2 regions of the Pseudoalteromonas sp. Cn5-37 genome follow, and region 2 is predicted to be linked to the other one. Evidence: predicted binding sites of a transcription regulator. Region 2 holds the regulator's gene; the other holds the start of a gene.
The links. The regulator sigma-54, encoded in region 2, starts transcription at its own class of promoters, with help from an activator protein. The targets are predictions, from matches to a motif close to GTTGGCACGNNNNTNGNNT.

Region 1: L1266_RS07245 (DUF3192 domain-containing protein) is a predicted target of sigma-54. The motif match lies at 1,701-1,719, and genes of this name have one in related genera.

What each region holds. Positions count from the first base shown of each region.
Region 1 covers NZ_JAKGBA010000003.1:142,829-146,708, reverse strand. Annotated here, with positions in the region: gene L1266_RS07255 (response regulator) at 1-348, shown strand, start outside; gene L1266_RS07250 (GGDEF domain-containing response regulator) at 317-1,240, shown strand; gene L1266_RS07245 (DUF3192 domain-containing protein) at 1,278-1,658, opposite strand; gene L1266_RS07240 (D-2-hydroxyacid dehydrogenase) at 1,821-2,765, opposite strand; gene zntR (Zn(2+)-responsive transcriptional regulator) at 2,860-3,273, shown strand; gene L1266_RS07230 (SO_0444 family Cu/Zn efflux transporter) at 3,257-3,880, shown strand, end outside.
Region 2 covers NZ_JAKGBA010000023.1:30,121-34,000, reverse strand. Annotated here, with positions in the region: gene rapZ (RNase adapter RapZ) at 1-236, opposite strand, end outside; gene ptsN (PTS IIA-like nitrogen regulatory protein PtsN) at 237-689, opposite strand; gene hpf (ribosome hibernation promoting factor) at 693-980, opposite strand; gene L1266_RS17895 (RNA polymerase factor sigma-54) at 1,007-2,503, opposite strand; gene lptB (LPS export ABC transporter ATP-binding protein) at 2,610-3,335, opposite strand; gene lptA (lipopolysaccharide transport periplasmic protein LptA) at 3,332-3,853, opposite strand; gene lptC (LPS export ABC transporter periplasmic protein LptC) at 3,843-3,880, opposite strand, start outside.

The DNA of each region.
Region 1 (3,880 bases), on a different contig from region 2:
TTTGATAAGGCTTTTATCTTATCTCAATTTGGAAATGATAATAAGTTAGTATTAACTATGTTGTCAAAGTTTGCGACTATGGCAGCAGAGCAGTTAATACAAATTTCTACATTAAAGACTACCGACGAGTTGATCCGCGTGGTGCATAATGTGAAAGGATCGGCTGGTAACCTTGGGTTTAAACGATTGTCAGCGTGCGCTCAGCATTGCGAGGCTACACTAAAAGCTAAAGGTGAACTTTCCGAACAATTAATTGATGAGTTGCAATGCCAAATAAAACAGGTTATTGCCTTTATCATCGAACAAGGATCTACTGATGTTGAAAAGAGCCAAGGTACTGATTGTTGATGACGATCCGTTAAACCGCTTGGTATTAGAAAAAACATTACAGCAAGACTATGATGTTTTTTGTGTTGAGAGTGGCGAAAAAGCACTGACATTTCTAAAAACACAAAGTGTGGATCTGTTGATCTTGGATATTGTTATGCCAGGAATCGACGGCTATGAAGTACTCAACAAATTAAAAGAGAACGCAACGACAAGCATGCTACCGGTAATCTTTATCTCGGCAAATACTAGCCATGATGATGAAGCTAAAGGGTTAGAATTAGGGGCGATGGATTACATCACCAAACCTTTTAGTGCAGCGATCGTTCGTGCACGTGTGCGCAATCAATTAATGATCAAACAAAAAAATGACTTGCTTGAAATGCTCGCCTCAATTGATGGCCTAACAGAGATCCCAAACCGACGTTATTTAGATGAAAACTTAGCGCGAGAGTGGCGTCGTTGTCGTCGTGATCAAACACCATTATCAGTATTATTAATGGATGTTGATCACTTTAAACGTTACAACGATTGTTATGGTCACCGAGCAGGCGATGATTGTTTAAAACAAATTGCTCATGCCTTAGTTGGAGCATGTGAGCGAGGTAGTGACTTTGTTGCTCGTTATGGCGGTGAAGAGTTTGCAGCAGTACTTCCAAATACTTCTGCAAAAGAAGCTATGTCGTTTGCAAACAAATTACGTAATGCCGTTAATGAGTTAAACATTCCGCATAAAGCGTCACTAAATGCCGACCATGTCACAATTAGTATTGGTATTGCGACCACGGAAAATGGCCAGGTGTATGCAGAGCAAACATTACTTGAAGAAGCTGATTTAGGTCTTTATCAGGCAAAAGATGCTGGGCGTGATCAGATAGTATCGAGAATGATAGCTATGAGTGAACATAAGTAGGCAATAGCTGCCTACTTACAGAATTTAAATATGCAAGCTAGCCATTGCTAAGTGATTTATAAATCGTATCACCCACACCGATTAACTTATCATTTTTAAAAACCAGTGGTGTACATTCGTCTTTAGTCATCTTGCCATCAGAATGAATACTATGGGTTGCATAGAATAATACTTGGTACACATCATCACCCTGCTTTAATAACTCGGTAAAGTTAGGAGTATTTAGTTTGTTTAATACAGTTTGATAGCTGGTATTTAATGCAAGATTAGAGATCGCTTCACGGTTATTTTTATGCTGCTTTTGCCAGCTAGATGAGCTACCAGCCCAATGTGTGTCTGCTTCACCGTCAGAAACAGCAATGACACAACCAGTTAAAAATGGTGCAGTTAGCGCGGCAATTAGAAGTGCTTTTTTCATGTTATTTTATCCCGTAGAAATTGTTTTTAGTTAATCACTCAATTGCAAACTGCTTGCCAAACTTTTAAATTTCAATTAAATCAACTATTTAGGTTGTTTTTAGTGAAAGGGCTAAGTAATAAATTACTAACTACTTAGCTCTCTTGACTAATAAATTGCGATTTAGACCAACCTGTTACGCATCTCGCCTTGATTAAATGCTTGGATATTCAAAGCAATTTCGTTAACTAAACGCACGATAGATTCTTGGCTGGCCCAAGCAATATGCGGAGTAAGTAATAAGTTTGCGCCTTTATACTGTGCCAGCGGATTTGATTGCTCTACAGGTTCTTTACTGAGTACATCAACACCGGCTCCGGCAATAACATTATTAGCTAATGCGTCAGCTAAATCGGCTTCATTGATAATTCCACCACGAGCAGTATTAATAATGATAGCTGACGGTTTCATCATGCTTAATTCTGTCGCGGCGATTTGGTTGCGTGTTTCATCAGTAAGTGGGCAGTGAACACTAATAATATCTGCTGTGGTTAGAGCATCATTAAAACTAACACGACCTTCACGAGGTGCATGGCCTTTTCGTTCACTGATGATGATATTAGCACCGAAAGCACGCGCTACATCGGCAACGGCTTTACCTAGTGAACCGTAACCAATAATAGCCAATGTTTTGCCTGCAATTTCTTTAAAGCTGTAATCTAAACGGCAAAACATAGGACTTTGCTGCCATAAGCCTTGCTGGCAATCATTAATATATCTGTGAGTATTGCCCAGTAAGTTAGTGATGAGAGTAAAGGTGTGCTGCACCACGCTCGGTGTTGAATAGCCCGCGACATTGGTCACCGCAATGCTATGCTCTTTGGCTGCTATTAAATCAATGTTGTTAGTCCCAGTCGCTGCAACACATATTAATTTTAAATTAGGTAATTTGCTCATGGCGTGCTGATCAATCACCACTTTATTACTGATAACGATATCGGCATCTTGGCAGCGCTCAACAACCTGTTCTTGAGCAGTTAAATCGTAACAGGTTAATTTACCTAATTGCGCTAAGGCATCTAACGACGTGTTGGCTAATGTCGCTGTATCAAGGACAGTAATATTCATGTGCTTTCCTTTTTTAATTTATTGCTTGACCTTGGGGTGTACTCCAAGGTTTATAGTGAGCATAATAAATAAACGCTTCACAATGGAGACGGTGATGAAAATAGGTGAGTTTGCCCGTCAGTTGGGTGTCTCAACAGATACGCTACGGTACTACGAAAAGCATGGTTTGTTAACGCCTAGTTCGCGTTCAGACGTGGGATATCGTTTTTATTCTGAGAATGACTATAAGCAAATGGCGTTTATTCTCAGAGCAAAGAATGTTGGCTTTAGTCTGGCTGAGATCAAAGAGCTACTGCAAATTAAGTTTCATAAAGATCAGCATTCTTGTCATGAAGTTAAAGAGATGACGTTACAAAAACGTGATCTCGTTGCACAGCGAATTGCAGAGCTTACTCGCTTTTATGACTCACTTTCATTGTTGGCAGATAAATGTTGTGGCGGTGAAGAGCCTGCTGAAAACTGCTCAATACTAACGACGCTGGAGGATATCGATGGACTTACTCAATAATTTTTGGCATCTGTTTTTACTCTCAGCACCTTGGTTAATGCTGGGCTTATTCATAGCAGGTCTTCTCAATGTATATTTGCCTGCTAACTTTCTTAACCGGCATTTAGGCAAAGAAGGGTTGTGGACCACAGTTAAAGCAGCCTTTATAGGTGCTCCAATGCCCTTGTGCTCATGTGGTGTGATCCCAGCAGCCATTGGTTTAAGAAGAGCGGGGGCATCGAAAAGTGCCACCACCGCATTTTTAGTTTCAACCCCTGAAACTGGGGTCGATTCGGTTTCGGTATCTTATGTGTTGCTAGGCCCATTTATGGCGATAATACGTCCTATTGCCGCCGTGTGCAGCGCCATTGTGGCCGGCGTCTTAGTGGGGAAAGACAGTGAACTCCAACAAGTACAAAGTACAGAATCAGATAAAGAAAGTACTAAAGCAGACTCTTGTTGTAGTAGTAAACAGCCAAAGCCTGTGACCACAACGAGCTGTTGCAGTAAAGAGGCGCCAGCAAAGCCCGCACAAAGTTGTTGTAGTAGCAAGGAATCGCAACCAATACAGGAGCAGCAACAAAGTTGCTCAACAGAAAAAGCAGCGCCTATACAGAAAAGCTGTTGT
Region 2 (3,880 bases):
TTAGCAAAACCTGGCAGGTACTCAAGAATATCATTAAACTCTTGCTGCTCTTTCGGTAAGTTACGTACGTCGATACTGACGGCAATTTTGTCATAATTATCAGAAACACTTCGCACGAGCGAAGGCAGTAGGTTGACAGGAATATTATCAACACAGTAGTAGCCTAAGTCTTCAAGAACTCGTAAAGCGACCGATTTCCCCGAGCCTGAGCGACCGCTGATAATTATTAATTCCATTTATGCCTCTGATGCAATTACTTGAAATAGTTGCTGATCGCTTGTAGCACTTCGCAACTGTTTACAAAAATCTTTATCTTTAAGTCTATCAGCAATTGTTGACAAGGTCTTCAAGTGCAACTGGCAATCGCCATCTGGTACGATGAGTGCCACAAAAATATCAACGGGACGATTGTCTATCGCATCAAAATTGATGGGAGATTCACTGACAATAATAAATGCATGAGGTTCATCAGCACCACTCATTCGACCGTGGGGAATAGCTATTCCTCGGCCGATACCTGTACTACCTAACTTTTCCCTGTTCAGAAAAGCATCTAGGATATCTTGTTGAGATAAATGAGGAAACTGCTGGTGAGCTAACTCGCTAATATACTCAAGAATTCTTTTTTTGCTATTAAAAAGGACCGCAGCTTTGCTGCAGTCCTGATTAGTAAGTGAACTAAGTTTCATAATTTAATGTCGAGCTAATTTCTCTTTATGCTTAATGACTTGGCGATCAAGTTTATCGATCAATGAGTCAATTGCTGCGTACATATCTTGATGTTCTGTAGAAGCGAACAACTCGCCTCCGTTTACATGTAAAGTTGCTTCTGCTTTTTGGCTTAATTTTTCTACATCTAAAATGACATGAACATTATTAATATGATCAAAATGCCTTTCTAGTTTTGCGAACTTAGTGTTTACATAGTCTCTTAATGAATCAGTGACTTCTACGTGACGACCAGTTAAATTTAGTTGCATAAGCATTTTCCTTCTATGTAAAACGTCTAAATCAGACTTTTACGCTGATTAGACGGAGGTATTGCTAGAGACTCACGATATTTTGCAATTGTACGTCTAGCTACTTTAATTCCTTGCTCAGCCAATATATCTGCAATTTTGCTATCACTCAATGGTTTAACCGAGTTTTCTGCAGCAACTAACTTCTTGATTAAAGCGCGAATTGCTGTAGAAGAGCACTCACCACCATTTTCGGTGCTGACATGGCTTGAGAAGAAATATTTCAACTCAAAAATTCCCCTTGGGGTATGCATATATTTTTGTGTTGTAACCCGAGAAATCGTCGATTCATGCATTTCGACCATTTCAGCGACATCGTTTAGCACCATTGGCTTCATTGCTTCTGGGCCATGTTCAAAGAAAGCTTGCTGTTGTTGCACGATACAGTTGGTCACTTTTAGTAAAGTATCGTTACGGCTTTCTAAGCTCTTAATAAACCACTTTGCTTCTTGTAAGTGAGAACGAATAAATTGGCTGTCGCTACTTGATTTAACAGAGCGAGACATCGCTGCATATTGGCTATTCACTCTAATTTTTGGCATACAATCTGGGTTTAACTCGACTACCCAGCGGCCTTTCACTTTTTTCACTGATACATCGGGTATGACGTACTCAGATTCTTCGCGTACTATGCTATCCGCAGGCTTAGGATTTAAGCTGTGAATGAGCGTCATCACTTCTTTAAGCTCGTTTTCTTTAAGCTTAGTCTTTTTCATTAAAGTGCGATAGTCGCGACTTGCTAATAATTCGATATGCTCAGATAAAACCATTTTAGTTTCAGCTAAATATGGCGTATTGGCATCGAATTGACGAAGTTGTATACACAGGCACTCTTGTAAACTTCGGGCGCCGATACCAACTGGATCGAATAACTGTATTCTTTTTAAGACAGCTTCAACTTCATCGAGTTCGATTTCTTCTTCATCATTATTTTGATTAAAGCTTTCGACAATATCTTCGCAGCTAACCGTTAAAATACCTGAGTCATCGATAGCTTCAACGATGGCAACGGCAATCGCTTCATCGGTAGGACTAAATGGTGTGAGCTGTAGTTGCCACATTAAATATTCTTGCAGTGTTTCTGTTGAAGCACCTTGGTAAATAGACTCGTCTTCAGGCATTGGCCCAGACGATGTTGATGGGGCGGCACTCATGTACTCATCCCACGTAACATCCATAGCTAAGTCATCGCTAACCGTATCCTTACTCAGAGCATCACTGCTTTCTTGCTCGAATTCGCTAGGTGCTTCGTCGGCAGACGCGCTGACTTGTACATCGTCAGACTCCGCTTTTTGCTCATTCTTACCGATGCTTTCTTCGTTGTAATCCGCTTCTTCCACTTCAAGCAGAGGATTACTATCAAGCGCTTCTTGAATTTCTTGCTGGAGATCCAATGTACTGAGCTGCAACAAGCGAATGGCTTGTTGCAGTTGTGGAGTCATTGTAAGTTGCTGGCCCATGCGCAGCTGTAATGATTGCCTCATGTATCCCTAACAATCCTTTTTAAGTTATCGGTAACGGTGAGGACACTGTTATCGATTTATTGTCATTGTATAAGTCTAGCAGATGCTCTAGTCGGTGGCGTAATGGTTACAGCCTGAATTGCTCGCCTAGATAAACATCACGTACAGTTTGGTCAGCTAATACGTGCTCAGGTGTCCCTGATGCAATTAGCTCCCCATGAGAAACAATGTAGGCTTTTTCACAAACATCAAGGGTTTCTCGAACATTATGGTCAGTAATAAGTACACCAATACCACGATTTTTTAGGTGCTCAATAATTTTCTTTATATCTAACACCGAAATAGGATCAACACCAGCAAAAGGCTCATCTAAAAGGATAAATTTAGGATTAGCGGCTAATGCACGTGCAATTTCAACGCGGCGTCGTTCACCACCTGACAGTGCCATACCTTGGCTATCGCGAATATGTTGAATGCTAAATTCATCTAATAAGTTGTTAAGCGTCTCTTCGCGCGTTGTTTTGTTAAGATCTTTGCGGGTCTCTAATATGGCCATCAAGTTTTGGTAAACTGTTAATTTTCGAAAAATAGACGACTCTTGTGGTAGATAACCAATACCTAAGCGCGCACGGCTGTGCATTGGCAAAAGCGTGATATCGTTATCATCGATGCTTATTTTTCCTTTGTCGCTTGGTACGAGGCCTACAATCATATAGAAGGTCGTTGTTTTACCTGCACCATTTGGCCCTAACAAGCCAACAATACTGCCCGCTTCAACTTCAAGACCGACATTTTTAACCACTTGGCGGCCTTTGTAGCTTTTAGCTAAAAGCTCTGCTTTTAATGTGCTCATGGTTGGCCTTTATCGTCTTTTTTATTTTCTACAGGCACTAAAATAGTGTGTACACGATCTGTTGAGTTTTCGTCTTTTTCTGCGCTGATCAGCTGTTGAGCCATATCATAGGTAATGCTTTTTGCCGTTACTTTTTGACCCGCTTGAGTGACTTCAGCTTCGCCATTGAGTGTTAAGAAGCGTTTCGCAACATCATAACGAACTTCTTCGGCGCTGGCACTCATCACGGTACCATCAGCTTGCTTTTCTTCGAAGTAAGCTGGTTTGCCTGTAGCGATAATTAATTCGACTGTACCTTCGGTGTCACCGCCATGTGCCTCAAGTCGCTCTGCTGTAATGCGACGATCACCATGCACGATCTCTACGTTACCTTCGAATATGCCAACGCCATCTTTTAGTTTACCGACTTGGCGATCTGAGCTAATGCTAATTTGAGCGCCTGTTTGCTCGGCAGCTGCGCCCGAAAAGGCAATTAATAAGCTTGGGATCAGGAGTAATTTCTTCAGTTTATTGGTCATAGTATATGGTTCGTGTATGGTTAGTTA